DNA from 2 places in the Micromonospora globbae genome. Region 2 is predicted to be linked to the other one. Evidence: riboswitches for the same ligand, from Rfam matches in the RefSeq annotation. Region 2 holds a riboswitch; the other holds the start of a gene.
What was found. Region 2 has a riboswitch for ZMP and ZTP ahead of OG994_RS11320 (bifunctional 5,10-methylenetetrahydrofolate dehydrogenase/5,10-methenyltetrahydrofolate cyclohydrolase). Riboswitches for the same ligand answer to the same signal wherever they lie in the genome.
Positions count from the first base shown of each region.

Region 1 (14,903 bases), 1.1 Mb from region 2:
CCCGCGCGCTCCTCCTCGCGGTAGGTGGCGTGCCCGACGGGCTCCGGTCCGTCGCCGGACGCGGGCGCCGCGCCGTCCAGCGCCGCGATCGTGATGAGCGGCTGGCCGACCGGGCGGACCTCACCGGGGGCGCCGTGCAGCGCGACGACCCGTCCGGCGTACGGGCAGGGCACGTCGACGACGGCCTTGGCGGTCTCCACCTCCACCACGGTCTGGTCCACGGTGACCGTGTCGCCGACCGCGACCCGCCACTCGACGATCTCCGCCTCGGTGAGCCCCTCCCCGAGGTCCGGCAGCAGAAAAACACGCTCGCTCATGCCGCTGCCTCCCTCCGGTCGGCACCGCCACGAGACTCAACCGCACTGCGCTCCATGATTCGCTCGCTGCGCTCGCTCATGCCGCTGCCTCCCTCCGGTCGGCACCGCCACGAGACTCCACCGCACTGCGCTCCATGATTCGCTCGCTGCGCTCGCTCATGCCGCGCTGCCCTGGGTCGCCAGGAGCCAGCGCGGGTCCGGCTCGTCGTCCCACTGGAGGCGGGCGACGGCGTCGAGCACCCGGTCCACACCGGGCAGGTGGGTGTGCTCGAGCATCGGCGCCGGGTACGGGATGTCCAGCCCGGACACCCGCAGCACCGGGGCGTGCAGGGCGTGGAAGCAGCGCTCCTGCACCCGCGCCGCGATCTCGGCCCCGACACCGGCGAAGCCCTGCGCCTCCTGGATCACCACGCAGCGGCCGGTCCGGCGCACCGAGGCCGTCACCGTCTCGTCGTCGAACGGCACGATCGTGCGTACGTCGACGACCTCCAGGTCCCAGCCCTCGTCCCGGGCCGCCTCGGCGGCCTCCAGGGCGACGGGCACCGCCGGCCCGTACGCGACGAGCGTGGCGTCGCGGCCGGGCCGGCGCACGACGGCCCGGCCGAACGGCTCGGTACGCGCCGGCAGGTCGGCGTCGGCGCTGGAGAAGTAGAGCTTCTTCGGCTCCATGAAGACCACCGGGTCGGGGTCGGCGATCGCCTCGCGCAGCAGCGAGTACGCGTCGGCGACGGTGGCCGGCGTGACCACCTTGAGCCCGGGGGTGTGCGCGTAGTACGCCTCGCTGGAGTCGCAGTGGTGCTCGACGCCGCCGATGCCACCGGCGTACGGCACGCGGATGACGATCGGCACGCTGAGCGCCCCGCGGGTGCGGTTGCGCAGCTTCGCCACGTGCGAGGCGATCTGCTCGAACGCCGGGTAGGCGAACGCGTCGAACTGCATCTCGACCACCGGGCGCAGCCCGGACATGGCCAGACCGACCGCGAAGCCGACGATGCCGGCCTCCGCGAGCGGGGTGTCGAAGCAGCGCTTGTCACCGAAGCGGGTCTGGAGGCCGTCGGTGATCCGGAAGACGCCGCCGAGCTGCCCGACGTCCTCGCCGAAGACGACCACGCGCTCGTCGTCGGCCATCGCGTCGGCCAGGGCGGCGTTGAGGGCCTTCGCCATGGTGGTGGCCATCAGGCGTCCCCCTCCCGCTCGGCGGCCAGCTCGGCACGGACCTGCTCGCGCTGCTCGACGAGCTGCGGCGTCGGCTGCGCGTACACGTGGTCGAAGAGGCTGAGCGGGTCGACGGTCGGCTGCGCGTTCATCCGCTCGCGCAGCGCGGCCGCGTACGCCTCGGCCTCGGCGGCCACCGCGGCGACCGCGTCGTCGTCCAGCTCGCCGCGGGCGCGCAGGTACGTCTCGAGCCGGCTGATCGGATCCCGGTCGCGCCACGCCTCGACCTCGGCGCCGTCGCGGTAGCGGGTGGCGTCGTCGGCGTTGGTGTGCGGCTCCATCCGGTAGGTGTGCGCCTCGACGAGGAACGGCCCGTTGCCGGCGCGGGCGTGCGCCACGGCGCGGGTGAGCACGGCCAGCACGGCGACCGGGTCGTTGCCGTCGACCTGCTCGCTGGGCACGCCGTAGCCGACGCCCTTGTACGCGAGGCTCGGCGCGGCGGTCTGCCGGGACAGCGGCACGCTGATGGCGTACCGGTTGTTCTGCACGAAGTAGACCACCGGCGCCTTGAACACGGCCGCGAAGTTGATCCCCTCGTGGAAGTCGCCCTCGCTGGTCGCGCCGTCGCCGATGAAGGCCAGCGCCACGGTGTCCCGCCCCTGGTACGCCTCCCCGTAGGCGAGGCCGGCGGCGTGCACGCACTGGGTCGCGAGCGGGGTGCACTGCGGCGCGGTGCGGCGGGCGGCCGGGTCGTACCCGCAGTGCCAGTCGCCGCGCAGCAGGGTCAGCACCTCGACCGGGTCCAGGCCCCGGGACACCAGCGCCATCGACTCGCGGTAGGTCGGGAACACCCAGTCGGTGTCGCGTACGGCGAGCATCGCACCCACCTGGCAGGCCTCCTGGCCGCGCGAGGAGGGGTAGACGGCCAGCCGGCCCTGCTTGGTGAGCGCGGTGGCCTGGGCGTCGAACCGGCGGCCCACGACCATCCGGCGGTACAGCTCGCGCAGGATGTCGGCGGGCGGCTCGGGGTAGTCGGCGCGGGTGGGCAGCGGCGTGCCGGCCGGGTCGAGCAGGCGGACCGGCTCGGCGTCCGGCAGGAGCGGACGGGCGGGGTCGGCCGGGGTGGCCGGCCGGCGACGGGTGCGCGGGGATGCCCTGCGGACCGCCTGGGGTGTGGTCGTCACGGCGGGACCTCCTGGACGTGTGGTGGACCTATGCTCCTGCCTGGCGGATGATTTGCTCAAGATCGGCCATGAACGTGGGACGAACGGCACGCGGAAGGGGCTGTGATGAGCCAGGAGACCGAAACGGAGGCGGCCCCCGCCGCGCCGGCGGGACGTTCGTCCCGCCCGCTCGACGAGGTGGACCGGAGGATCCTCGACGAGCTGGTCCGCGACGGCCGCACCTCGGTGCGCACCCTCGCCGAGCGGATCCACATCTCCCGCACCAACGCGTACGCCCGGGTCGAGCGGCTGGTCCGCGAGGGGGTGATCACCGGCTTCCGGGCCCAGGTGGCGCCCGAGCCGGCCGGGCTGGGTACCTCGGCGTACGTCGCGCTGACGATCGAGCAGAACACCTGGCGCGAGGTGTCCGCGCAGCTCGCGCAGGTGCGCTACATCGAGCACGCCGCGCTGCTCGGCGGCGACCACGACGTGCTGGCGCTGGTGCGGGCGCCGGACAACGCGGCGTTGCGCGACGTCGTACTGGGCCGGATCCAGAGCATCCCCGGCGTGCTCAGCAGCCGCACCTGGCTGGTCTTCGAGGAGTTCGACGGGGCCCGCAGCCCCTGGGTGTGACGAGCGGAGGGACGCTCACCGCTCGGGCGGCGCCTCCAGGCCCTCCCGGTCGGCCAGCTCCAGCAGGGGCTCCAGCGAGAAACGCTTCTCGTCGAGGCCGGCGTGCGGATCGCCGCGCTCGGCGAACCGGGCCGGCATGGAGACCACGTCGAAGTCCTCCGGCCGGGCGTCGTCCAGCTCGGCCCAGTCCAGCGGCGCCGACACCAGCGCCCGGGGCGTCGGCCGGATGGAGTACGCCGAGGCCATCGTGTGGTCACGGGACATCTGGTTGTAGTCGACGAAGACGGGCCGGTCGCGCTGCTCCCGCCACCAGGTGGTGGTGACCAGGTCCGGCAGGCGGCGCTGCATCTCCCGGCCCAGCGCGAGCACCGCCCGGCGGCAGTCCCCGAAGCTCCAGCGCGGCTCGATCGACAGGTAGACGTGCAGGCCCCGGCCGCCGGTGGTCTTCGGGTAGCCGGTCAGACCCAGCTCGGCGAGGAACGCCCGCACCTCGTGGGCCACCGGCACCACCTGGGCGAAGTCCACGCCCGGCATTGGGTCGAGGTCGATGCGGAGCTGGTCGGGGCGCTCCACGTCGGCCGCCGAGACCGGCCACGGGTGGAACCGCAGCGTGCCGAGGTTCGCCGCCCAGATCACCACGGCCAGCTCGCTCGGCGCGACCTCGTCGGCGGTGCGTCCGCTCGGGAAGGTGATGTGCGCGGTGCGCACCCAGTCGGGCGCGCCGGCCGGCAGCCGCTTCTGGTAGAAGGCGTCGCCGCGGTTGTCCTGCCGGGTGCCGATCTTCGCGCCCTCGAAGACGCCGCGCGGCCAGCGCTCCAGCATCGTCGGCCGGTCCCGCAGCGCGCGCAGGATGCCGTCACCCACGGCCAGGAAGTAGCGGACGACGTCCAGCTTGGTGAGGCCCCGCTCCGGGAAGTACGGCTTGTCCGGGCTGGAGACGCGGACCACCCGCTCCCCGACCCGGATCTCCTCCGCCCCCGCCACGCCTCACACCGTAGCGGTCGACGGGCTCCCGCGCGTACGCGAACAGGCCGGACGCCGGCGCGTCGGCCCGGCACCGACGCCACGGCCGGGCGGCAGGGCCGCACCCGTCGGGGCCGGCGGCCGGAGGTCAGCGGCCGGGCGGGCGCACCGCCCGCCCGGCCCGCGCACCCGTCCTCAGCGCTGTTCCTGCTGCATCCGGGCCATGAGCATCTGCTTGCCCTGGTCACCCGCCCGGCGGTTGTTGTCCTGGATCTTGCGGAACCAGTCGGCCAGTTCGCTGTCGCCGCGCTGCTCGGCGTCGGCGATGTACGTCTCCATCCGGTAGACGTGTTCCAGCGACATCTGCAACGTGCGGATGAGGTCGTAGTTCTTGTCCTTGACCGGGCTCTTCTGTTCCTTGGTCATGGTCGCCACGGCGCACCTCCCCTTCCTGCGTCTGGGCCGGGCGCTTACCCGGCCTCACCGCGATCACGCACCCGCCGGCCGGGCGGCGGGCGGTTATCCGGGGCAGGGCCGCGGGTAGGGGTTGCCGCATGGCGGAACTGGCGGGGCTCTGGATCGTCCGGCACGGCGAGAGCACGGCGAACGTGGCGGCGGCCCGCGCGGAGTCCGCCGGCGCCGAACTCATCGGCCTCGACCACCGCGACGCCGACGTGCCGCTCTCCCCCACCGGCGAGGAGCAGGCCCGCGCCACCGGCCGTTGGCTCGCCGCGCTGCCGCCGCGCCGCCGCCCGGAGGTGGCGGTGACCTCGCCGTACCTGCGGGCGGTCCGCACCGCCGAGCTGGCGCTGGAGGACACCGGAGTCCCGCTCAGCCGCGACGAGCGGTTGCGCGACCGCGAGCTGGGCATCCTCGACGGCCTGACCCCGCACGGCGTACGCGCCCGCTACCCGGACGAGGAGGCGCGGCGGCGCCGCCTGGGCAAGTTCTACTACCGGCCGCCCGGCGGCGAGGCGTGGACCGACGTCGCGCTGCGGTTGCGCGCGCTCCTCGGCGACCTGCGCCGTGACCACGCCGGGCAGCGGGTGCTGCTCTTCGGCCACGACGCGCTGGTCTTCGTGCTCAGGTACCTCGTCGAGGGGTTGACCGAGGCGGAGCTCATGGCGCTCACCCGGCAGCACGTGATCGCCAACTGCGCGATCACCGGCTGGTCGGCCGACGACGACGGCCGGCTGCGCCTGGACGGCTTCAACGAGGTCGGCCACCTCCACCAGCAGGGCGCCCATCCGACACGGGAGGACGAGGTACGTGCCGAACCGATCTGAGCCGCGGGTCATCACCCCGGCCCTGCTGCGCGACTGGGCGTTGCCCGTACCCTCCGGCGGGAAGGAGAACCGCGGCACCGTGCTGGTGGTCGGCGGGTCCCGGTTCACCCCCGGCGCGGTGCTGCTGGCGGGCGTGGCCGCCCTGCGGGCCGGCGCCGGCGTGCTGCAACTGGCCGCCGCGGAGTCCACCGCCGCCGCGCTCAGCATCCAGGTGCCCGAGGCGCTCGTCGTGGGATTGCCGGAGACCAGGGACGGCGCGCTCGCCGGTGACCCGGGCGACCAGCTCGCCGCGCTGGTCGCCGAGGCGGACGTGGTCGCCCTCGGCCCGGGACTCAAGGAGATCGAGGAGACCGCGCGCCTGCTGCACCTCGTGCGCGACGCGGCCGGTCGGCGGACGGCGCTCGTGCTCGACGCGTACGCCCTCGGCGCGCTCAGCCACGAGCCGGACCTGCTGGTCGGCTCCGGCCGGCCGGTGGTGCTGACCCCCAACCTCACCGAGGCGCGGCACCTGCTCGGGCGCGACCCCGGCGACGACCTCGACGCCGACGCCGCGGAGTTGGCCGCCCGCCACGACGCGGTGGTCTCGCTCTACGGGCACATCGCCGCACCCGACGGGCAGGGCTGGCGCGAGGAGAGCGGCGACGCCGGGCTGGGCACCTCCGGCAGCGGCGACGTGCGTTCCGGGCTCCTCGCCGGCCTGCTCTCGCGCGGCGCCGAGCCCGCGCAGGCCGCGTGCTGGGCGGCGTTCGCCCACGCGGTGAGCGGTCAGCGGCTCGTCCCCCGGTACGGCCGGATCGGTTTCCTGGCCCGCGAGCTGCTGGACGAGATCCCCCACACGATCGCCACCGTCTGACACGGATTCGCCCGACCGTCGCCGCGGTGTAACGCCGCGTCCACCTCCGGCGCTGTCCCAACGGAGGCGGCATCCTGCCCGTCTCCCGCCCGGTTGCCCCTGCCCAGGGGCACCCGAGCGGCGATGTACGGCCCCCTTGGGAGTCTGTGTGAAGGTGATCCGTCGCAAGACACTCGCCGCGGCGTCCGCGTTGACGCTCGGCATCGGTCTCGCCGTGACCGGAGGGCTGGCCCCGGCCGCCTCCGCCGCCGGCCCGGAGACCACCTACCTCGTCCTCGCCCCGCAGGGGGCGAAGACCGACCGGGCGGCAGCCCGGGTGGCCGCCGCCGACGGCACGGTGGTGGCCCGCTACGACCAGATCGGCGTGCTCGTGGCCCGCTCGGCGAACCCCCGCTTCACCACCGCCGTGGCCGGCGCCGGGGTCGACTCGGTCGCCGCCACCGCCGGCCTGGGCACCGCCCTGGAGGAGGGCGAAACCGTGGAGGTGCCGGCGGCCGACGCCGTCCGGACCACCGCGGACGCCACCGCCGAGCCGCTCTTCGCCCAGCAGTGGGACATGCCGATGATGCGGGTGCCGCAGGCGCACGCCGTCAACGCGGGCAGCCCGGACGTCGTCGTCGGCGTGTTGGACAGCGGGATCTCCAGCACGCACCCCGACCTGGCCAGCCAGATCGCCAAGGACAAGAGCGCGTCCTGCGTCGGTGGTGTCGCCGACACCACCGAGGCGGCCTGGAACCCCACCACGTCGGACCACGGCACGCACGTGGCCGGCACCATCGCCGCCGCCGTCAACGGCGTGGGCGTCACCGGCGTGGCGCCGGGCGTCAAGGTGGCCGCCGTGAAGGTGGTCAACGACGACGGCTACATCTTCCCGGAGGCGGCCGTCTGCGGCTTCATCTGGGCCGCCGAGCACGGCATGCAGGTGACCAACAACAGCTACTACATCGACCCGTGGGAGTTCAACTGCCGCAACGACGCGCGCCAGCGCCCGGTGTGGCAGGCCGTGCAGCGGGCCATCCGCTACTCGGCGAGCAAAGGCGTGCTGAACGTGGCGTCCGCCGGCAACTCCAACGTGGACCTGCAGCACAAGACGGTCGACGAGGGCAGCCCGAACAACGGCACCCCGGAGACCCGTGAGATCAACAGCGCCTGCCTCGACCTGCCGGCCGAGGCGCCGGGCGTGGTGACCGTCTCGGCGGTCGGCCCGACCGGGGAGAAGAGCTACTACTCCTCGTACGGGCAGGGTGTGGTCGAGGTGACGGCACCCGGTGGCGACACCCGGTTCCGCACCCAGGGCGCCCGGTCCACCACCACCGACGCGATCCTGTCCACCACCTTCAACACCGCCACCCGCACCAACGGGTGGGGCTACAAGCAGGGCACCTCGATGTCCAGCCCGCACGTGGCCGGCGTCGCCGCCCTGGCGGTCTCCGCGCACCCCGGCATGAACCCCGGCCAGCTGGCCGCGTTCCTGCAGAACACCGCGGTCGCCAAGCCCTGCCCGGCGGGGGTCTACAACCCCGTGCCGCTGTTCTCGGCGGCGGACCCGCACCTGTACGACGCGACGTGCTCCGGCGGGGCCCGCAACGGGTTCTACGGCGCGGGCATGGTCGACGCGTACAACGTGGTGAGGTGACCACGACGCACCGATGACGGTGGGGCCCGGCGCGACGCGCCGGGCCCCACCCGTTTCCGCACGTCACCGCCGGGGTACCGGACGACCACCCGACACACCTAGGAGGTCACCCGGTGTCCACCGATGCCATCGTCCTGCTCAAGGAGGACCACAAGGAGATGCGCCGCCTGTTCAAGGCGTTCCAGGACGCCGAGGAGGGCCCGGCGGACCAGCGGCAGAAGCTGGTCGGGCAGATCATCGAGGCGCTCACCGTGCACACCTACCTGGAGAACGAGGTGATGTACCCGGAGGTCCGCCGGCTCCTGCCGGACCTGGAGGACGACATCCTCGAGTCCTACGAGGAGCACCACGTGGCGGACGTGCTCTGCGCCGAGCTGTTCGCCATGGACGCCGAGGACGAGCACTTCAACGCCAAGACGACGGTGCTCATCGAGAACGTGCTGCACCACGTCGAGGAGGAGGAGCAGGAGTGGTTCCCCAAGGTGCGTGACGCGCTGGGCCGCAAGCAGCTCCAGGAGATCGGCGCGCGGATGATCGAGCTTCGCGACGACGCGCCGCGCAAGCCGTCGGACCCGAAGGCGGTCAAGAAGTCCCTGGACGCCGTGCGCGCCTGACGGCCGCGAACGGCACCGACGGGCCCGGCGACCGCCGGGCCCGTCGCCGTGCCGGGGGCTCCGGTGGCCGGGTCAGCTCGCCCAGCCGGGCTCGGCCGTCCGGCGGTGCTGTTCCGACGTGAGCCGGTCGGGCACGATCCTGCCGACCGCCGTGTGCACCGTGTTCCGCCTCCGGCCGGCGCCGCGTTCGCCGGCACCGCCCTACCGTGTGCCCCGTCGCGCGGCGCCCAACCCCGGCGAGGTCGTCCGGGCCTCCGGCGGCCGGTTGGGTAGGATCGGGCCGGGCCGTTACTGGCGCGTGGGGATGGAGAACCATCGGGGAGCGGCCCCGTCACGAGGACGCATGCCGAGCGCCTGGGCCTTCCGTACGTGAGTAGGAGGTCGCATGTCGTCGCCGAACGCCGAGTCCACCGCCTTCCGCAGCGCGCTCGAGGTGATCCGCGCCGTCGAACCCCGGGTGGCCGACGCCATCGCCGCCGAGCTGGCCGACCAGCGCGAATCACTCAAGTTGATCGCCAGCGAGAACTACGCCTCCCCGGCCACCCTGCTCGCCATGGGCAACTGGTTCAGCGACAAGTACGCCGAGGGCACGGTGGGCCGCCGCTTCTACGCCGGCTGCCAGAACGTGGACACCGTCGAGGCGCTCGCCGCCGAGCACGCCCGCGAACTGTTCGGCGCCGCCCACGCGTACGTCCAGCCGCACTCGGGCATCGACGCGAACCTCGTGGCGTTCTGGGCGGTGCTGGCCGACCGGGTGGAGGCCCCGGCGCTGAAGAGGGCGCAGGCGCGCCAGGTCAACGACCTCACCGAGGCGGACTGGTTCGCGCTGCGCCGCGAGCTGGGCAACCAGCGGATGCTCGGCATGTCGCTGGACGCCGGCGGCCACCTCACCCACGGCTTCCGCCCGAACATCTCGGGCAAGATGTTCGACCAGCGCAGCTACGGCACCGACCCGGCGACGGGCCTCATCGACTACGACAAGGTCGCCGAGGCGGCCCGCGAGTTCAAGCCGCTGATCCTGGTAGCCGGCTACTCGGCGTACCCCCGGAAGGTCAACTTCCGGATCATGCGGGAGATCGCCGACTCGGTGGGCGCCACCTTCATGGTGGACATGGCCCACTTCGCCGGCCTCGTGGCCGGCAAGGTCTTCACCGGCGACTTCGACCCGGTGCCGCACGCGCACATCGTCACCACGACCACCCACAAGTCGCTGCGCGGCCCGCGCGGCGGCATGGTGCTCTGCCAGCCGGAGCTGGCCGAGCAGGTGGACCGCGGCTGCCCCATGGTGCTCGGCGGCCCGCTGCCGCACGTGATGGCCGCCAAGGCGGTCGCGCTCGCCGAGGCTCGCCGCCCCGACTTCGCCGACTACGCCCAGCGGATCGTGGCCAACGCGCAGGCGCTCGCCGAGGGGCTGCTCCGCCGCGGCGCCACCCTCGTCACCGGCGGCACGGACAACCACCTGGCGATCATCGACGTCACCTCGTACGGGCTGACCGGTCGCCAGGCCGAGCAGGCGCTGCTGGACGCGGGCATCGTCACCAACCGCAACTCGGTCCCGCAGGACCCGAACGGCGCCTGGTACACCTCGGGCATCCGCATCGGCACCCCGGCCCTGACCACGCGGGGTCTCGGCACCGCCGAGATGGACACGATCGCCGAGCTGATCCACACCGTGCTGAGCCAGACCCGCCCCGGCGCGAACGCGGACGGCACCCCGTCGAAGGCCAAGTACGCGCTCGACGCGGCCGTCGCCGACAAGGTCAGCCGCCAGGCCAGCGAGCTGCTGACCGGCTTCCCCCTGTACCCGACGGTCGACCTGACCTGACCCGGCCCGACAGGCCCCGGGCTGGGGCCCGGGGCCTGGGGCCCGGGGCCTGTCGATCATGACGTTGGCGGGGTCCGGGAGCGCTCTCCCGCCCGTCAACCTCATGATCGACGGGGTGTGCGGGGGCGGCGGGCCGCCGGGGGCGCCGGCGGGTGGGTGGGTGGGCGCGGCGGGTGGGTGTCAGGCCAGGGGGCGCTTCAGGTGGTAGCGGTGCACCTCGGTGCTGCCCTGCACGTTGTTGACGTCCTCGGCGGCGGAGACCAGCTCCCAGCCCTCCCGGCCGACCCGGTTGAGGTGTGCGATCGCCGTGTCGCCGTAGGCGGTGACGTCCTTGCGGGAGCCGTCGGGGCCGTACCAGACGAACGACACGTGGAAATTGCGGCCCTGCCCCTGGTAGCGGCGGACCAGCAGGGCGTACTCCCAGGCAACCATGCCGCCCATTATGACCGTCCATCCAGGACGCCGGAACGGCGGCCGTCGCGCATTGCCATCGGGTGAACGCGGTGTGTCAGGCCGTGGCCGCTCAGCTGGTGACGAGGGTGCGCAGCTCGCGCGCCGAGGCCGGATCGGCGCACCCGGCCAGCGCGAGCGCGTCCCGCAGCTCGCCGGCGAGCAGGGCCAGCGCCTCCTCCGCGGCGGGCCGCCCGCCCGCCGCGAGGGCCCACAGCAGCGGCCGGCCGACGAGCACCCCGGCCGCGCCGAGGGCGAGCGCGCGCAGCACGTCGGTGCCACCGCGGACGCCGCTGTCGAGGAGCACCTCACACCGGTCACCCACGGCCTCGACGACCTCCGGCAGCATCGTGACGCTGGCCGGCGCCCCGTCGAGTTGCCGGCCGCCGTGGTTGGAGACCACCACCGCGTCCGCTCCCCGCGCCACGGCCTCCCGCGCGTCACGCGGGTCGAGCACCCCCTTGACCACCAGCGGCAGGTCGACCTGCTCACGCAGCCACGCGAGGTCGGCCCAGCGCAGCGCGGGGGCGAACACCGCCCCGGACCGCGCCGGGACCGGCGACACCCCGGGCGTGCCGAGGTGCGCCAGGTCGTCCCGGCCGTGGGGCAGGTTCGCGGCGACCACCTCGGCGGGCAGCCGGAACGCGTTGCGGAGGTCGCGGAAGCGCCGGCCGAGCACCGGGACGTCCACGGTGACGACCAGCGCCCGGCAGCCGGCGTCCCGGGCCCGCGCCAGCAGGTCGAGGACCAGCGAACGCTCCCGCAGCCAGTAGAGCTGGAACCAGACCTCCGCGCCGGTGGCGGCCACGTCCTCGACGGGGGTGCTGCTGAGCGTGCTGGCCAGGTAGGGAACGCCCGCCGTGGCCGCCGCCCCGGCCAGCGCCCGCTCGCCGTCGGGGTGCAGCAGCCGCTGGTACGCCATCGGCGCCACGCCCGCCGGCATCGCGTACGGGCGGCCGAGCAGGGGGGTAGTCAGGTCCGGCAGCTCCACCCCACACAGCATCCGGGGCAGGACCGCGACCCGGTCGAGGGCGGCGCGGTTCGCGGTGAGAGTCACCTCGGCGCCGCTGCCCCCGTTCACGTAGTCCCACACGTCGGCGGGCAGCACCGCCCGGGCGCGCGCGGCGAAGTCGGTCAGGCAGACCGGCGGCGTCTCGGCCGGCAGGTCGGTCACGGTCGGCTCACCCATCGGTCCCCCCGGGCCTCGGTCGAGGCAGGACCGTAGCCGCAGTCGACGCAGCCCGTCAATCGGCCCGACGGTGCGCCGGCGCCGACCGGGACGGCCCTCGCGGGTCGGCGAGCGGCGGGATCCCGACGGCGGCCGGGGGCCGTAGGCTGGGCGGATGGCCAGCTGGGACGACGTCCGCCGGATCGCCGCGAGCCTGCCGGAGACATCCGAGTACCCGTCGTACGACGGCCTGCCGGCGTGGCGGGTGCGGAACAAGCTGTTCGTGTGGGAGCGGCCGCTGCGCAAGCCGGACCTGGCCGCGCTCGGCGACGCGGCGCCGGACGGCCCGATCCTCGGCGCGCGGGTGCCCGACCTGGGCGCCAAGGAGGCGTTGCTCGCCGACGACCCCGACGTCTACTTCACCATCCCGCACCTCGACGGCTACCCGGCCGTGCTGGTCCGGCTCGACCGGATCGACACGACGGAGCTGACCGAGCTGATGGTCGAGGCGTGGTACGACCGGGCGCCGAAGCGGCTGGCCGCCGCCTACCGGGCGCAGAGCGACCCGTCGGCCGGATGACGCTCGCGCCGGCCGGCGGCCTCCGCTCAGTCCGGCAGCACCAGCCGTACGGCCTCCTCCGGGTTGGTCACCGGCACCGGCCCGGCGACCGCCGCGCCGCCGCCGTCGACCACCCGCCACCCGCCCAGCAGCACCACCGGCACGCCGCCCCGCCGCATGGCCAGCGCCACCTCGCTGAGAGTGCCCCAGGAGCCGCCCACGGCGATCACCGCGTCGGCGCTCCACACCAGCACCGCGTTGCGGGCCTGCCCCAGGTTGGTGCTGATCGTCACGGACACGTCGGCGGACGGGCCGGGGACGTTCCCGTCGTCGGGGCGTACGCCGACGACCAGGCCGCCGCGGGCGCGGGCGCCGGCGGCGACCGCGGCCATCACCCCGCCGCCGCCTCCGCAGAGGACGGTGGCACCCCGCTCGGCGAGCAGCTCACCGACACGGCGGGCCTGCGCCACCTCCGTGTCCGTCGCGTCCGCCGGCCCGCAGACCGCCACCTGGTACGCCACCGTCGGCACCACCCTTCCCGCGGGCCGACCCTACCGGCGGCCCGGCCGGACGTCGCGGCCGGCCGGGGCGCTCAGGCCGGGGTGGGGGTCTGCGCGTGGACGTGGAAGCGCAGCGAGCGGGCGTCGGTGAAGCACTCCCGCATGGGCCGGACCAGCTCCCGGTGCTCGGGACTGCGCTCCCAGCTCTCGAAGTCGGCGAGGCTGGCCCACTCGCTGGTGATGAGCCACTGCTCCGGGTCGGCCGACGACCGGCACACCTGGTCGACGAGGTGCCCCGGCACCCCGCCGGCCACCTGGTGACGGATCGCCTCGTACGCGGCCAGGAACGCCTCGGTGCGCGCGGCCGGCACCCGGACCAGGAACACCACCCGCGCCCGCTGCTCAGCCATCCTCGTCCTCCCTCGCCGGCGCGGCCCCGCGCAGGACCAGCGCGCTGTTGTAGCCGTCGAAGCCCCGGGCGCACACGAGCGCCAGCCGGGTGCGGGGGCGGCGGTGCTCCCGCAGGAAGTCCAGCTCGCAGCCGGCGGCCACCTCGTCGGGGCCGGCCGAGGCGGGCAGGGTGTCGTGCCGGAACGCGAGCAACGCGGTGGCCACGTCGAGCGCGGCGCCGCCCTGGTGAGCCCGGCCGGTGAGCGGCTTCGCGGTGCTGACCGGGGGCGGGCGGTCACCGAAGACGGCGCGCAGCGCGGTGGCCTCCGTGCGGTCATACCGGGGCACGCCCAGCGCGTCGGGCAGCACGACGTCCACGTCCCCCGGCTCCACGCCGGCGCGGTCCAGGGCGAGCCGCATGGCCCGGGCGTACTGGACCGGGTCGCCGGCGCTCTCCGGGCCGGTGTGCGCGGCGTCGTGCGTGGCTCCCCACCCGGTCAGCTCGCCGTAGACGCGCGCGCCGCGGGCCAGCGCGTGTCCCAGCTCCTCGACGACGAAGACCGCCCCGCCCTCGGCCGGGACGTAGCCGCTCGCGGCGGCGTCGAACGGCCGGTACGCCCGCTCGGGGTCCGCGACGTCGCTGAGCAGCCCGTTCGCGAGCTGGCAGGTGAGGGCGTACGGGCTCAGCGGGCACTCGGTCCCCCCGGCGATCACCACCGGCGTGCCGCGGCGCACCGACCGGGCCGCGTGCGCGAGGCTGTCCAGCCCACCGGCCGCCTCGCTGACCAGCACCCCGCACGGCCCCTTGAACTGGTGGTGGATGGAGAGCTGGCCCACGCTGGCCGCGTAGAACCAGGCGATGGACTGGTACGCCCCGACGGTGCGCGTCGGCCCGCCCCACAGCCGTTGCAGCTCCCGCTGGCCGAACAGGTTGCCGCCGGAGGAGCTGGCCAGCGTGACCGCGTAGCCGTACGGGTCGGGTGAGCGGTCGGGCAGGCCGGCGTCGGCCAGGGCGAGCCGGGTGGCCGCGAACGCCAGGTGCGTCCACCGGTCGGTCTGCACGAGCTGGCGGTTCTCCGCGTACGCGGCGGCCTCGAAGCCGGGCACCTCCCCGGCGAGCCGGGTCGGGTAGCCGGCCGGGTCGAACAGGGTGATCGGGCCGGTGCGCCGGGTGCCGGCCAGCACCGTACGCCAGTGCGCGTCCGCGCCGATCCCGCTCGGCGCGACCACCCCGACGCCGGTGACCACCGCCCGGGCGGTCACGTGGCCGCCTTCGACAGACGACGGAAGATCATCGCGGACTGGAAGCCGCCGAAGCCGCTGCCCACCGAGAGGGCGACGTCGACGGGCAGCTCGCGCGCCTCGTTCGGCACGTAGTCCAGGTCGCACTC
Region 1 covers NZ_CP108084.1:1,452,726-1,467,628, reverse strand. Annotated here, with positions in the region: gene OG994_RS06490 (dihydrolipoamide acetyltransferase family protein) at 1-317, opposite strand, end outside; gene OG994_RS06485 (alpha-ketoacid dehydrogenase subunit beta) at 474-1,496, opposite strand; gene pdhA (pyruvate dehydrogenase (acetyl-transferring) E1 component subunit alpha) at 1,493-2,656, opposite strand; gene OG994_RS06475 (Lrp/AsnC family transcriptional regulator) at 2,762-3,268, shown strand; gene OG994_RS06470 (DNA polymerase domain-containing protein) at 3,284-4,252, opposite strand; gene OG994_RS06465 (hypothetical protein) at 4,427-4,657, opposite strand; gene OG994_RS06460 (histidine phosphatase family protein) at 4,786-5,517, shown strand; gene OG994_RS06455 (NAD(P)H-hydrate dehydratase) at 5,501-6,370, shown strand; gene OG994_RS06450 (S8 family peptidase) at 6,519-8,006, shown strand; gene OG994_RS06445 (hemerythrin domain-containing protein) at 8,120-8,620, shown strand; ZMP/ZTP riboswitch at 8,898-8,987, shown strand; gene OG994_RS06440 (glycine hydroxymethyltransferase) at 9,006-10,445, shown strand; gene OG994_RS06435 (hypothetical protein) at 10,626-10,886, opposite strand; gene OG994_RS06430 (alpha-hydroxy acid oxidase) at 10,969-12,084, opposite strand; gene OG994_RS06425 (MmcQ/YjbR family DNA-binding protein) at 12,239-12,643, shown strand; gene OG994_RS06420 (SLOG cluster 4 domain-containing protein) at 12,670-13,143, opposite strand; gene OG994_RS06415 (antibiotic biosynthesis monooxygenase family protein) at 13,215-13,532, opposite strand; gene OG994_RS06410 (beta-ketoacyl synthase N-terminal-like domain-containing protein) at 13,525-14,775, opposite strand; gene OG994_RS06405 (beta-ketoacyl-[acyl-carrier-protein] synthase family protein) at 14,772-14,903, opposite strand, start outside.
Region 1: another riboswitch for ZMP and ZTP. It lies ahead of OG994_RS06440 (glycine hydroxymethyltransferase); the one in region 2 lies ahead of OG994_RS11320 (bifunctional 5,10-methylenetetrahydrofolate dehydrogenase/5,10-methenyltetrahydrofolate cyclohydrolase).

Region 2 (14,903 bases):
TCTCCGACGGGCCGGCTTACCCGCCGGCGGCGATCCGATGCCTGCCCCGCGTGGCCGGGGCGCGTCAGGCGCGCGGCCGGATAGCATCCGCACGGCAGCAGCGTAGGGAGGATCCGGGTGGGCGTCCGCTTCGAGGAACTGGCCTGGCGGGAGACGCCGCTCGGGCTCATCAGCCTGCGCCGGCGCCGCGACCCCGCGCTCGACGTCGACGTGTACGAGGTCAAGCTCGACGACGAGTTCCTGATGTCCAGTCTCTTCCCGGTCGCGGAGATCGAGCTGGCCCGGCTCGGGCTGGCCCCGCTGACCGGCGCGGACCTCGACGTGGTGGTCGGCGGGCTCGGTCTCGGCTACACCGCCCGCACCGCGCTGGCCGACGAGCGGGTGCGGTCGCTGTTCGTGGTCGAGGCGGTCGAGGACGTCATCGACTGGCACCGGCGGGGGCTGCTGCCGTTCGCCGCCGGGCTGGCCGACGACCCGCGGACCCGCCTCGTGCGGGCGGACTTCTTCGCCGCCGTCGACGGCGACGGGTTCGACCCGGACCGGCCGGGACGCCGCTTCGACGCCGTGCTGCTCGACATCGACCACTCCCCCCGGCACGTGCTGCACCCGGGGCACGCCCCGTTCTACACGCCGGACGGGCTGCGCCGCCTCGCCGACCACCTGCACCCCGGCGGTGTGTTCGCGCTCTGGTCCGACGATCCGCCCGACGCGGACTTCGCGCGCACGCTCGCCGAGGTCTTCGCCACCGCCCAGACCCACGTGGTGCCGTTCCCCAACCCGCTGACCGGGGGCCAGTCGGCCAACACCGTCTACGTGGCCCGGCGCGCCTGACGCGGCGGGGTCAGCGTCGGGCGAGCCGTTCGGCGAGGGTCGTCCGCAGCTCGGCGATCCCGGCGCCGGTCAGCGCGGAGACGGGCACCGCCTGCGGGTGCGCCCGGCACAGGGCGTCCACCCACTCCGGCGGCGCGATGTCGATCTTGTTGAGGACGAGCAGCTCGGGCACGTCGCCCGCGCCGATCTCGTGCAGCACCCCGTGCACGGTGGTGATCTGGTCCAGCGCGTCGGGCGCGGACGCGTCGACCACGTGCAGCGCCAGGTCGCTGCCGGTGACCTCCTCCAGCGTGGAGCGGAACGCGTCCACCAGTTGGTGCGGCAGGTGCCGCACGAAGCCGACCGTGTCGGTGACCGTGAAGGTCAGCCCGCCGGCGGTCAACCGCCGCACGGTCGGGTCGAGGGTCGCGAACAGCACGTCCTGGACCTGGGCGTCCGCCCCGGTCAGCCGGTTGAGCAGGGCGGACTTGCCGGCGTTGGTGTAGCCGGTGATCGACACCGAGGGCACCTGGTTGCGGGAGCGCCGGTTGCGGGTCCGCTCCCGCCGCCGGGACAATTCCGCGGCGTTGCGGCGCAGCCGCGTCGCCCGCTGCCGCAGCCGCCGGCGCTGCGTCTCCAGCCGCATCTCACCGGGTCCGCGTACGCCCATGCCGGCGCCGCCGGCCATGCGGCCGCCACCGACCCGCGACAGCGACCGGCCGTCGCCGCGCAACCGTGGCAGCTGGTACGCGATCTGCGCCAGTTCCACCTGGAGCCGGCCCTCACCGGTGCGGGCGTGTTCGGCGAAGATGTCCAGGATCAGTGCCGTCCGGTCCACGACGCGCACCCCGACCCGTTCCTCCAGGTTGCGGATCTGCCCGGGCGACAGCTCGCCGTCGGCGATGACCACCTCGGCGCCGGTGCGCTCGGCCAGCGCGGCCAGCTCGTCGACCTTGCCGGAGCCGAGATAGGTCGCCGGGTCCGGCCGGGGCCGGTTCTGCACCACGGCGTCGGCCACGTCGAGCCCGTCGGTGTCGGCGAGCCTCCGCAGCTCCTCCAGCGACGTCGCGGTGCCCGACCCGGTGTCGCCGGCCTCCTCCTCGCGTACCCCGGCCAGCAGCGCCGTGGGCCGACGTCCCGGTTCGCCCACTCCCGTGCCCAGCAACCACGTTCCGGCCACTCCGTCACCTCACCTCGTCACCGGCGGACGAGGCGTGCTACCCGGCCAGGCGGTCACCATGCCCGACGGCGGTCGCCGGACCGGCGGCTCAGCGGCCGAACGTGCGGTCCAGCAGGTCGAACATCGCGGCCCAGTGCCGCTGTGTGGCCTTCTCGTCGTACTCGGCCGTGTCGGCCATGGTGAACCCGTGCGGCGCGCCCTCGTACACCTCGGACCGGTACCGGACGCCGGCGGCGTCGAGGGTCCGCTCGAGCGTGGCGATCTGCTCGGCGGTCATCGACCGGTCGTGGTCGGCGTGCGCGAAGTACAGCTCGCCGGTGACCGAACCGACCCCCAGGTGCGGGCTGTCGGGAGCGTCGGTGACCACCCGGCCGGCGTGGAAGCTGGCCAGCGCCGCGATCCGCTGCGGGTGGGCCTCGATGGCCCGCAGCGCGTTCATCCCGCCCATGCAGTACCCGACGACGGCGACCGGCCCCGGCGCGACCCCGTCGAGTGCGGCCAGGAAGTCCAGGTACGCCGCCGCGTCCCGGGCGACGACCTCGGGGGTCAGCGCCGCCATGTGCGGCCCGATCCGGGCGAAGATGGCGCCGCGCTGCCCGGGGTCGCCCAGCAGGGACAGGTCGAACAGCGGCGACCGGCCGGCGCGGTAGAACAGGTTGGGGACCAGCACCACGTGGCCCCGGGCGGCGATGTGCTCGGCCATCTCCGCCAGCCGGGGCCGCAGACCGAACGCGTCCATGAAGACGAGCACCGCCGGGAACGGCCCCTCCCCGTCGGGGCGTACGAGGTACGCGTCCGCGACCCCGTCGCCGGTCCTGACGTCCACCGTCGTCGTCCGCACCATTGCCCTCCCCGCGTGACTGGCTCCGACGGACGACGCTACTCCGCGGGTCGTCACCCCGCGCGGCGGACCGGCCGCCCCCACGCCCGGGGGCCGCCGGTCACCCCTGAGCGTGCCGCTCGGCGGCGTCGACGGTCTGCGACAGCAGCACGGCGATGGTCATCGGCCCGACGCCGCCGGGGACGGGGGTGATGAGTCCCGCCCGGGCGGCCGCGGCGTCGAACTCGACGTCCCCCACGTTGCCCGGGTTGTAGCCGGCGTCGACCACCACGGCCCCCGGCTTGATCCATTCGCCGCGGACCAGTTCCGGCACGCCGACCGCGGCCACCACCACGTCGGCCTCACGGACGTGGGCGGCGAGGTCGACGGTGCGGGAGTGGCAGTACGTCACCGTGGCGTCGCGCCCCAGCAGCAGCATGCCCACCGGCTTGCCGAGGATCGCGCTGCGCCCCACGACGACCGCCCGGCGCCCGCGCAGCGGCACCTCGTACGCGTCCAGCAGCCGCATGATCCCGCCGGGCGTGCAGGAGGCGAAGCCGGGGTCGCCGAAGGCCATGGCGGCGAACGACGCGCCGGTCACCCCGTCGACGTCCTTCCCGGCCGGGATGGCCTCGAACGCGGCCCGCTCGTCGATCTGTGCCGGCACCGGGTGCTGCAACAGGATGCCGTCGACCCGCGGATCGGCGGACAGGTCCCGCAGCAGCCCCACCAGTTCCTCGGTGGCGGTCGACGCCGGCAGGTCCACGCGGCGCGACTCGATCCCCACCTCCGCGCAGCGGTTGACCTTCATCCGGACGTACGTGTGGGAGGCGGGGTCGTCCCCCACCAGGACCGTGGCCAGACAGGGCCGGCGCCCGTGCGCGAGCTGGAACGCGGTGGCGCGTTCCGCCGTGGCGTCGAGCAGCTGACGGGACAGCGCCCGCCCGTCCATCAGGGTCGCGGTCATGCTCGGCTCCTCACCTCGTGGTGAGGAGCACCCAGGCGGACGATGCTCCCGCTGACAGCGCTCCCCGGTGGTGACCCACCCTCGCCAGTCGCGCGGTCACAGATTATCAACACCCGGTCGCCCGTCCGCGCGTCGCACGTGGGGCGGTCTCCCGCACCAAGACCGTGATCAATTCGTGATCTTCACCTTCCGTCAATTCATGACGGTCAGTGGATACGACGGAGGATCATTCCGGACTTTCTTGATCACTTACGGTGCGTCGGACGCTCCTGACGCGGTTGATCCTCCCCCGCGCACAGGCGCGGGACCGTATCGTTGCGCCACTCGGACGGTGCCCCGCGGGTCTGCACCCCGCGGGGCACCACGTTCCCATCCCCCTGGCAGGAGGACATGTGAGAACTCGTTCCATGCTAATCCACCGCGCTCGGCGTGGTCGCTTCACCAGGTCGACCCTGGCTGCGGTCCTGGGCGTCGGCGCGACCCTCGTGGCGGTCGAATCCGCCCGAGCGGAGGGACCCGTCACGCCCATGGCCTGTGTCGACATGGGTTGGCACTACCGCACCTTCTCCAAGCAGGATCTGCACATTCCCGCTGGAATCCACTTCAAGTCCGGTCCGGGAGGCACGGTGGGTGCCTCGATCCAGTACAACCTGTCGACGACCTTCGCTGTCTCCAGCGGGATATCCGTGAGCGCGAGCGCAGTCGTGCTCTCGGCCGAGGGCACGTTCGGCATCAACGCCTCCGTCACATCGTCGTTGGCGCAGAGCTACACATATTCCCGGACCATCAGCTCAGGGAAGTACGGCAACCTCCAGTTCGGAAACTGGGGTTGGCGGATGGGCGTCGAGAAGTACTACATGAACTCGAACTGCGTCAAGACCGACAGCGTGACGGGAACGGTCACCAGAATGCCCAGTGCACTTTCCTGGGGTTACCGGTACTGGGAGACATCTTCCTGATCGGAGGGTCGACGTGTGGCACCCGGTCGCCGATCCTCGGCAACCGGGTGCCACGGAGAGCGGAGGTAGACATCAAGACCCCGACCACCAACGCAGCGGTGTGCGCCATCTTGTGCGTCCCGCTCGTCATGACCGCGTGTACGCCCGCGCCGGACAGTCCGAGCGACGACGCCGCGCCCTCCGCATCGGTCTCCGCACCCGCCTCCCCGAGCCTCTCGCCGGAGATCCCGCGCCATCTACTGGCGGCCGACAGAGCCAACACGAAGGTGGCCAACACGGTCGTCGCCATCAGCGCCCGCCCGACGGCGACGATCCAGGACTCCAGGCTCATGGCCATGGTTATCCGTGACGAGGGGCGTGACGAATGGGAGGCGGGCAACTATCGACTGGTGGTGTACTGCGTCGGAGAAGGCACGGTGTTCGCGCACTTCCGCATAGGCGGGGAATCGGGCATCACGGAACTCCCCCCGTGCTCCCCCACGGTCACCACCGGTACGGTTGATCTCCACCTGGCGGCCGATGCGAAGAACTCGTCCGTCCTGATCATCCCGGCCGGCAACGCTCAGGCCGCGGTGGCTTACCAGATTCAAAAGATGTAGCTGTGGATCCGCACGGGTGGACGGGCTGCGGTTGGTCGACCGCGGCCCGTCCTGTTCGTCAGTCGCCAGATCGTCTCGGCTTCTCAGCCTGCCCTACGCCGACCGGTGGGACCGATGGCCTCGACCGGCGACCGTGTCGCCGCCTCCGCAGCCACCCGAGGACGGCCCCCGCCGTGAGGATCCACACGATCGGCAACCACCAGTACGGGTTGAGGCCGACGCTCTGAAGCGGCCACGCCACGGTCAGGCACCAGCAGAGGGCGATCACCGAGGCCAGAGCTGTGGACCGGGCCCACGACCATTCCCGCAGCGATGTCGAGAAGTCGTAGTACGCCGCCACCACCGAAATCAGCACGAGCCCGACGACCGTCTCGATGGGTTCCCACGGGCCTTCGGCGGCGCTGATGCTCACCGTGGCCGCGAGCGCGACACCCAGGAGCGCCGCCTGGTCGACGTTGCGTGCTGATGGCGTACCCATGGCCCTCCGCCCTCCCCGGCACGTCCCGGCCGCCGGTCGGACAGCGGCGTGAGCGTCGGGCCCGCAGGTACGGGTCCACATCGACGGCGGACGCCGGCTAGCCTACCGCTGCACCTACGGGGGTAGGAGATGTCGTGAGCCGCAGCAAGAGCGTGCTCGTTCCGTTCGGCGTCGGCTTCGTCGTCATGCTCGCGGTTGCCGGGACGTCGTTGACCAGTGTGCCGTTGAGTTGGGACGAGGGCGCCACGCTCTCCGCCGCGACCCGGTCGCCGGGTGACCTTGTCCACCTGGCCGCCCACAAGGACGCGGTCATCGCTCCCTTCTATCTGGTGCTCGGGGGCATGGTCAGGATCTTCGGGGAGTCCGATGTGGTCCTGCGCCTGCCCTCGCTCCTGGCGATGGCGGCGGGCGCCGGGGTGACCGCAGAGCTGGGCCGGCGCGCGGCGGGGCAGGCAGCCGGGGTCGTGGCGGGCCTCATCTGTTCGGCGGTGCCCAGCCTGGTGTCGTTCGCCCAGACGGCGCGGCCGTACGCGTTCGCGTTCCTGTTCGCGACCCTGTCGTCCCTGCTGTTGCTGACGGCCGTACGGGCACCCGCCTGGTGGCGTTGGACGGCATACGGCCTGTGCCTGGCCCTCACCGGGGTCTTCCATCTGGTCGCGCTCTCGGTGCTCGGCGCACATGTGGTGATTCTGGCGATGACGTGGTGGAAGGAACGCGACCGCACGCTCTGGCCGGCGATTCCCGCGATCGGCGCCGCGCTGGTGGTCGTGGCGCCGCTCGTGTGGTGGGGCAAGGGCCAGCGGTCCGGCCAACTCCACTGGGTGGCGACACCCACCTGGAAGACGGTCGTCGCGCTGCCGGGTGACATCACGTTCAGCGCGGCCGTGGGGTACGTGCTGGTGGGGCTCGCGGTCACCGCGTACGCCGCCCTGCCCGCGCGCAGATACGCCGAACTCGTCGCCCTCGCCGCGGTGCCGGTCGTCGCGGTCATCGGGGTCTCGCTGGTCGCTCCGGTGTGGGTGCCCCGTTACGGCATCTTCCTTCTCGCGCCCACGGCGGTCCTGGCCGCCGCCACCATCACCGCTGAACGGGTACCGGCGGCCGGCGTGTCACGGCTCGTGCGTGCCGTGACGATCGTCGGGGCGCTGGCGTTCCTCTCGCTGCCCGCGCAGATCTCGCTCCGGCAGACGCGCAACGCGCCGAACACCCGCACCATGGCCGCCGCCATCCACGAGAACGCGGCCGCCGGTGATGTGATCGTCTACACCGACTACGCCTGGTCGATGCGGCCGACGCTCACCCACTACCTCGGCGAGTTGGAGTGGTCGCGTACCGCGCAGCCGCCGGACGTCCTGGTGCGGCGGACGGCGGCCGCCAACGGGACGTTGGAGGCGACCGAGTTCGGAGACATCCGTGGAAAGCTGGCCGGCGCCCGCCGCATCTGGCTCATCGGCCCGGCCGCCGGAGTCTTCGGTACGCCGCAGGATCCGCTGTCCGCGCCCGGCCCGAAGATCACGTACATCAGCGAGCGTTACGAGGTGCGGCAGACCCACACGTTCCAGGCCGGACGCGCGGTACTGCTGGTGGCGCGTTACGACGCGGGCCGCCCGGCGTGAGCCGTTGCGGCACGGCCATCAGGCGCGTCAGGTTCAGGGCTGGCCCGCATCCGATCGACACCATGAGAGCCTGACCCCTGTGCCGCTTCCCGATGCTGACCTCGCTGTAGTGACCGCCGCTGCCTCCTCCCCGGACTGGCAGGTGCGCGCGCAGGCGGGCCGCGACCTGGCTGGTTGGGCACACCGTGGCGACGTCGGCGAGGTCCTGCTACGCCTGGTCCTCGACCGCCACGACACCGCCGTCACCGACGCCACCAGCCGAGCGCTGCTGCAACGCCACGACGTGCACGGCCTGCGCGTCATCGCCCGCGCTCTCGCCGCCGCACATGACAGCGAGTACGCCGATCACCTGCACGACGCGGTCACACAGCACCTCCTGCCCGACGGCCCGGTCGCCGAGTTCCGCGACCTCTGCGACGAACTCGGCGAAGACCCGGACCCGGCTGTACGACGGGGGGCCACCCACCTACGGAACATGGCCGCACCGTGGACTTCGACGCCGTGACACCTCGGGTTTCGCCGCTGCCCACCACTGCCCCGGCCGTTCGGGCGCGCCGTCGCGAGGCGGTCAGCGATCTGGCCTCCCCAGTTCGAGGGTGAGGTCTTCTTCGGCCGCCAGCACCGGACCGTCGAACTCCACCTGCGCCGCGGCCACTGCCGCTGCCCGGTCGTTGCCGGGCCAGAAGTGGGTGAGCATGAGTCGGCGGGCGCCGGCCCGCCGAGCCCAGAGACCGGCCTCGGTGGAGGTCATGAGATTGCGTGTGGGGCGACTTGTCTCGCCGTCGCGGTCGGTGGCCTCGACGATGAACAGGTCGGCGTCACGGCCCAGTTCCGCGAGAGCCGGGGTCGGGCCGGTGTCCCCGGAGTAGGCCAACGCCATCTTGTCGGCCTGTAGGCGGATGCCCGCGTTGGGCACGTAGTGCGGCAGTGACAGTCCGGTGAGGTCGAACGGCCCGACCCGGTAGCTACCCGGCAGCGGGCGCAGGTCGAAGACCGCATGCAGATCGACGTCGGGCTCCAAGCCGCCGATCCGGTCGAGCACGCCTGGCGGGCAGTACAACGGCAGCCGTGGTCCCGAAGACTCACCGTAGAACCGCATACGGAACAGCCCGTGCAGGTCGATGCAGTGGTCGGGATGCTCGTGAGTGATGACCACCGCGTCCACCGCACCATCGGGCCAGTGCCGGAGCAACCGCGGCAGCGTGGCGTAGCCCAGGTCGAGCACCAGGCGGTAGCCGTCCCAGTCCACCGCGAAACCGCTACAGGCACGGCCCGGCTCGGGAAAGGCGCCACAACTGCCGAGCACGGTGACCTGTCGCATCGGCACAGACTGCCAGACCGCCAGCGGCGTGGTGTGGTGGTGGCACGGTTCATGGCCCGTGGATGGCCCGGGACGACACAGAACTGACCGGCGCGGTCTCCAGAACTCAGCGAGGCCGGCCCGGCCCGGCCGATCACGTCGCCAGAGCGCGGCGCAGCACGGTGCCCAGTTCGGCGAGCTGCCGCTGCGACACCTCGGCGGGAAGGGCCTGCGACCCGTGGAAGGTGCCAGGCCACTGGTGCAGCTCGACCGAGACACCTGCCTGCAGCAGGCGCAGCGCGTACTCGATGGCTTCGTCACGCAGCGGGTCGAACTCGGCCGTGGCGATGTAGGCGGACGGCAGGCCGGACAGGTCGGTGGCCCGCGCCGGAGCGGCGTAGGGCGTGGCGGGCGCGGAGCCCAGGTAGTGCCGCCACACTGCGGCGATCTTGTCGCGGCTCATCCAGGGTGTGTCGGTGAAGGTCTGCTGCGACCAGGTCTGCTGCCGGTCGTCGAGCATCGGCTGGTTGAGCAGTTGGAAGCGGATCGGAGGGCCCTGCTCCTCGCGGGCCCGCATCGCCAGCCCGGCCGCGAGCGCCGCGCCGGCGCTGTGGCCGCCGACCGCGATTCGTTCTGGGTCGACACCGAGCTCGGCGGCGTGTGCGGCCGTCCACGCGAGCACCGCGTAGGCGTCGTCGAAGGCGGCCGGGAACGGATTCTCTGGCGCCAGGCGGTAGCCCACCGAGATCACCACCGCGCCGGAGCCCTCGGCGATCCGGAGGGCTTGCGTGTGCTCGGTGTCCAGGCTGCCGAAGACGCCTCCGCCGCCGTGCAGCCAGACGACGGCGCCCTGCGCCCGGGCGGGGCGGTAGATGCGAATCGGCACGTCAGGAGCGGCGGGCACCGTGCGGTCCACCACCTCGATCCCCACGGTGTCCGGCATCGGCCTCATCGCGGCTCTGGCGAGCGCCTCGCGGGCGGCGACCGGGTCGGTCAGGTCGACGGACGGCAGTAGCGGGATGAATGCTTCCAGCTCGGGATCCATGCGATCCATCCTCACGGCCCTCCCCTGCCGGATCACCCGCCATCCGTCGGGCGTTCGCCGCGAATCGCGCACCGATTGGCGCCTACGCTTGCGTCATGGAAGCGTTGGTGGAACGACTGTCGGGACTGGATCCGCATCTCGGCGGCGCGATCCGCGTCGTGATGTTCTACGACACGCTGATGCGTCGGCGGGTGGATCTGCCGGCGCTCGCCCGGGCCTCGGCGGGCCTGGCCGAGTGCGTGGTCGGGATCCGACTGACCGGCACCGGGCGGGTGATTCGCGTGACGCCTGACGGCAGGAAGGCGTCCGGCCCGCCGTCACCGGCGTCCAGCGAAGGGCCGATCATCCTCGACGAGGAAGAGATCGGCACGGTATGGCTGGAACGCCCCGGGCCGCCGAGCCTGCTCGACGAAGCGCTGCTGGAGCGGCTCGCCATCGCCGTCGCGGCGGTCCTCGAGCGATACGGCCCGGCGCACACCACCATGGCCGACCCCGCACTGGTCGAACTGGTCATCAGCGCCGACAGCGACGAAGCGGCCAGAGCCCGGGCGATGCGGCTGCTGGGCTTCCCCGCCGACCTGCCCGTCCGCGTCGTGGCCGTACGGTCACGGCTTCCGCTCGACCAGGTTGGCAGCCTGATCTGCCCGGCCCGCCTGGTCAAGGCGGCACCACTCGCCGACGTCGGCGTGATCCTGGCGGGCAACGTGGACCCGGCACGATTTCCGGCGGGCGTGCGCGCGGGCATCGGCGCCGTCGACCGCCCTGACCGTTCCTGGCTCCAAGCCCGTACCGCTCTGCGTTTCACCACCCCACGCCAACCGATCGTCCATCACGACGATCTGGGCGCGCTGACGCTGCTGGCCGAAATACGTCAGGACGCCGCGCGCGACAACGCCGACGTGGCCGCGATCGCCCGAATGGCCGGCCACCCGGAAGACCTGGAGACCCTGGACGCCTATTGCACCACCGGCTCCCTTCGCGGCGCCGCCGAGCGTCTCCACCTGCACCACAGCAGCGTGGCCCGCCGCGTCGACCAGATCGCGAAGACCCTCGGCATCGACCTCACCGAGCCCACCGGACTGATGCGGGCGCGGCTCGCCCTCACCGTATGGCGGCTGCTCGACGGCTGACGTGAAGCAGAGGCTGTTCCGCTGAGAGCGGCCCCCTCAGTGCGGAGCGGAACGGGCGAGGCGGAACCCCACGTCATCGACGCGGTAGGCCGGATGGCTGCGACGGCGCACGGACGCGCGGCAACTCCAGTGCTCATCGAACCAACCGCCGCCGCGGAGTACCCGGTAGGTGCCGTAGACCTCGGCGTCGTAGACGTCCCAGCACCAGTCCCACACGTTTCCCAGCATGTCGTACAGGCCCCAGGCGTTCGGCTGCCGGCCACCGACCTTGTGGACGCGCCCGCCAGAGTTGGCGCGGTACCACGCGACCTCGTCCAGCGGTCCGTATCGCGGGCCGGTCGTGCCGGCGCGGCACGCGTACTCCCACTCAGCCTCGGTCGGCAGCCGGTACCCGTCAGCGGACCGATCCCATTCGATGCCCTCACCGTCGCTATCGAGTTGGTAGGCCGGCACCAGCCCTTCCCGTCGGGACAGGGCGTTACAGAACCGGACGGCGTCCCACCACGAGACTCCCTCGACCGGCAACCGATCCCCGCGAACCGCGCTCGGACGCTCGCCGAGAACCATGGCGTACTCCGCCTGGGTGACCGGAAACGCGCCGATCTGGAAAGGCTCGACCTCCACCGACCACGTGCGCTGCGTCCGCCGGTCCGACAGGATCACCTGCCCCGGCGCGACAGCAACCATCACACTCTCCGCGCCCGCGTCCACGATGAGCTGATCCTAGGCGAGGCCGTCCCGATGCCCCGGCGTCCGGTCCACGCGCGGCGTACTGACGTCGGCGTGACCGGCTTGACCCGCTTCACGAAGGATCTACCGCCACGTCTCCCACGGCAGCACCTCTCGCCAGCCCCGGAGCTCGGACGTCAGGAGTTCTGGGATGCGGTCCGGGATGGCCGGCGTGCGGCGTGGGTGCGGACGAGTTCCTCGACGGCGCGCAGGAAGGTCTCGGAGATCAGCACCGGGTCGAAGAGGCAGCCGGCCGCCATGGCGCCGTCGCGGAGCATGACGAAGTGCCGCGCGGCGGACTCGGCCTCGGTCTCCTCGATGCGTGCCAGCAGGGCCTGGATCGTGTCCAGGAACCACTGCCGGTGCGCGAGGACGGCCTGGTGCACGGGGTGGTCAGGGTCGGGATACTCCGCCACGGCGTTGAGGAACGCGCAGCCGCGGAATCCGGCGGACTGGATGTCCCGCGCGATCGACTCCGCGACGGCCCGGAGGGCTTCGGGCGCGGGAAGGCCGGCGGCGACGGCCACGTCCAGTTGGTCGCGGATGGCCTGATCGGCCGTCTGCAGGTACGCGACAACGAGGTCTTCCTTGCCCGGGAAGTGCCGGTAGAACGTGGCCCGGGTCACCTTCGCCTCGGCGATGATCCGATCGACGCCGACCGAGTGGATTCCCTCCCCGTAGAAGATCCTGGTCGCCGTGTCGAGGAGCCGCTGTCGCGCCTCGGACGGCCGGACGCCCGTTTCGCTACGTGCCATGAACCCATGGTAGTGGACAGAACGTTCGGTCCCTGAGGGCGACGACCGGCACCGCATGCCGCCGTCTTCATGAACGAGCCCGCCCGCCGCCGGGAGCGGCGCGAGCGTGCCGCGCCTCGGCCCACGGGCGGTCCGGGTGCGGGGCCGGCAGCGGGCGGCCGACCAACCGACGAGTAGGTAGAACGTTCTGTCTTGACATGGCGGCGCACGGCCCCCTACCGTCAGCGCGAGACAGAACGTTCGTTCTACTGCGGCTGTCCCTGCGGCAGCCCCTCGCGGTCCCCTCAGGGCCCACCGAAAGGATGACCATGACCACCCTTGCCGCACCCGGTATCTCGACGACGGCGTCCGCCCTGCGGCGGCTGTACGTCGTCCGCTTCGCCTTCGCCATCGTCTGGGCCGGCGTCACGTTTGCGATCGCCGGCGACCTCGACGCTCTCGCCGTCACCCTCTTCGTGATCTACCCGCTGTTCGACGTCGCCGCGGCCGTCGTCGACGCCCGCGCCTCGCGCGCCACCGGATCACCCACCCTGCTGTACGTGAACATCGCGGTCAGCCTGCTCGCCGCGATCGGCCTGGCCGTCGCCGGCACGTCCGGCATCCCGGCGATGCTGCGGGTGTGGGGCGCCTGGGCGGTCGTGGCCGGGCTGGTGCAGCTGGTCGTGGGCGTCACCCGCCGCGCGATGGGCGGCCAGTGGCCGATGATCATCAGCGGTGGGCTCTCCGTGCTCGCCGGCGGGTCGTTCGTCGCGGCCGCCTCCGCGGACGACCCGGCACTGACCAACGCGATCGGCTACGCCATCCCCGGCGCCATCTTCTTCCTCATCTCGGCCCTCCGCCTCGGCCGCGCGGCGAAGGCGAGCCGCGCGGACACGCCCGGCTGACCGCAGAACAGGCCGGGCGTTCCGGTGGTCCTGATCGTCGACGGGATCAGTGCCGCACCTCGGGTGCTATCCAGACTCCGGTGGTGCCTCCATGGCACTGATTGGTGCTCGTGGTGCTGACCCGGAGGGACACTTGTGTCGCCGTGCTGATGTCGACGTTGACGGGCCGCACCTTCCCGAGTCCGACCTTGGCGGTGAAGACGGCTTTGCCATCGGCCAGGACGGTGAACAGGAGCGGCAACGCCACCGGGGAGTCGTCCGCGATGCCCACACTCGCCCTGAGGGGTCGAGAAGCGTCGGCTCACCACGAACGTGGCGGTGAAGTCGTCGTTGAGCCAGCAGGGAGAGGCGGCGAGAACGACATCCCGCGTTTGACCGGCCACCAGTTGCGGCTCTTGCGTCCAGCCTTCGAGGTCGTCTGTCTCCGGCATGCTGACCAGTGACTGGTGCCCGGTCTCTGCCGTGTGGGAGGGAGTGGGGCTGACTGTCGGCGCCGTCGCCGTCTCTGTGGCGACCGCCGGGGCGGTGGCCGCGGGCATGGTCGGGGGATCAGCGGCTGGACGGTTCTTGGAGAGCTCGATCACGACGGGAACGGCTGCGGCGAGGACTGTCGCCGAGGCCGCGATCACCGCGCCGATGATCGTCGGATTCGACAGGAGACGCTTCCGCTGGGTCGGCACATCCGAATTATCGTGACGAACGTCAAGGTCGCCACAGTGCTCACCCTGGGCGTGGGCGGGAACGTCCCGTTACCGTCCAGCGAGGAGAAGAGCTGGGCCTGTCGGTGCACTCGTATGGCAACCCCTGCGGGCTCCCGGATCGACGAATGGCCGGGGACGCCTCGGGTACGCGGAGGTTACACGCGAGATGAGGACGACCCATGCGATTCACTGAACAGCAGGTGCGTTCGCTGTTTGATCAGGACGTCCAGGACCAGTCGGGTGCCAAGATCGGCAGCGTCGGCCAGGTTTGGGCCACTGCGGGCGACCCGGCCTGGGTCAGCGTGCAGACTGGTGGCGGTCAGGAGCCGATGGCTCCGCTGGCCAACGCACAGATGCAGGGCGGACGGCTGAAGGTCGCCTACGACAAGGCAACCGTTCAGAACGCCCCGGCCGTGCCGCGCGGCACGACTACGCCGCTGAACGCGGAGCAGACCGCCCAGTTGTATACGTACTACCGGATGCAGCCGCATCAGGCCCCGGAGAGCCGCGAGGAACTGATCCGCTCCGAGGAGCGGCTCCGGGTGGGCACGGAGAGCCAGCCTGCTGGCAAGGCGGTACTGCGCAAGCATGTGGTCACCGAGAACGTGCACACCACCGTACCGGTCGAGCACGACGAGGTGTACGTCGAGCGCGAGCCGATCAACGCGGCTGACGCGCGTAACGTTCGCGCCGAGATGGGCGAGGCCGAGCAGGAAATGCAGCTCCGCGCCGAACGTCCCGTGGTGGCCAAGGACCGGGTGCCGGTCGAGCGTGTCCACCTCGCCAAGAACGAGGTGGTCGAGGACCAGCCGATTGACGAGCAGGTCCGTCACGAGGAGATCGAGGCGAACATCCCCGAGGCCAGCCGCCGCCGGCGGTAAGAGTCCGGGTCCTCTGACGGGGTGCCGTGGGCGGGTGGATGGTCATCAT
Region 2 covers NZ_CP108084.1:2,574,080-2,588,982, forward strand. Annotated here, with positions in the region: gene OG994_RS11305 (spermidine synthase) at 118-831, shown strand; gene hflX (GTPase HflX) at 842-1,990, opposite strand; gene OG994_RS11315 (dienelactone hydrolase family protein) at 2,079-2,831, opposite strand; gene OG994_RS11320 (bifunctional 5,10-methylenetetrahydrofolate dehydrogenase/5,10-methenyltetrahydrofolate cyclohydrolase) at 2,932-3,777, opposite strand; ZMP/ZTP riboswitch at 3,800-3,879, opposite strand; gene OG994_RS11325 (hypothetical protein) at 4,185-4,736, shown strand; gene OG994_RS11330 (hypothetical protein) at 4,835-5,335, shown strand; gene OG994_RS11335 (hypothetical protein) at 5,394-5,813, opposite strand; gene OG994_RS11340 (glycosyltransferase family 39 protein) at 5,948-7,429, shown strand; gene OG994_RS11345 (hypothetical protein) at 7,638-7,895, opposite strand; gene OG994_RS11350 (MBL fold metallo-hydrolase) at 7,998-8,750, opposite strand; gene OG994_RS11355 (alpha/beta hydrolase) at 8,884-9,774, opposite strand; gene OG994_RS11360 (PucR family transcriptional regulator) at 9,870-10,904, shown strand; gene OG994_RS11365 (formylglycine-generating enzyme family protein) at 10,941-11,591, opposite strand; gene OG994_RS11370 (TetR/AcrR family transcriptional regulator) at 11,771-12,388, opposite strand; gene OG994_RS11375 (hypothetical protein) at 12,697-13,272, shown strand; gene OG994_RS31555 (NPCBM/NEW2 domain-containing protein) at 13,319-13,543, opposite strand; gene OG994_RS11380 (YsnF/AvaK domain-containing protein) at 14,153-14,854, shown strand.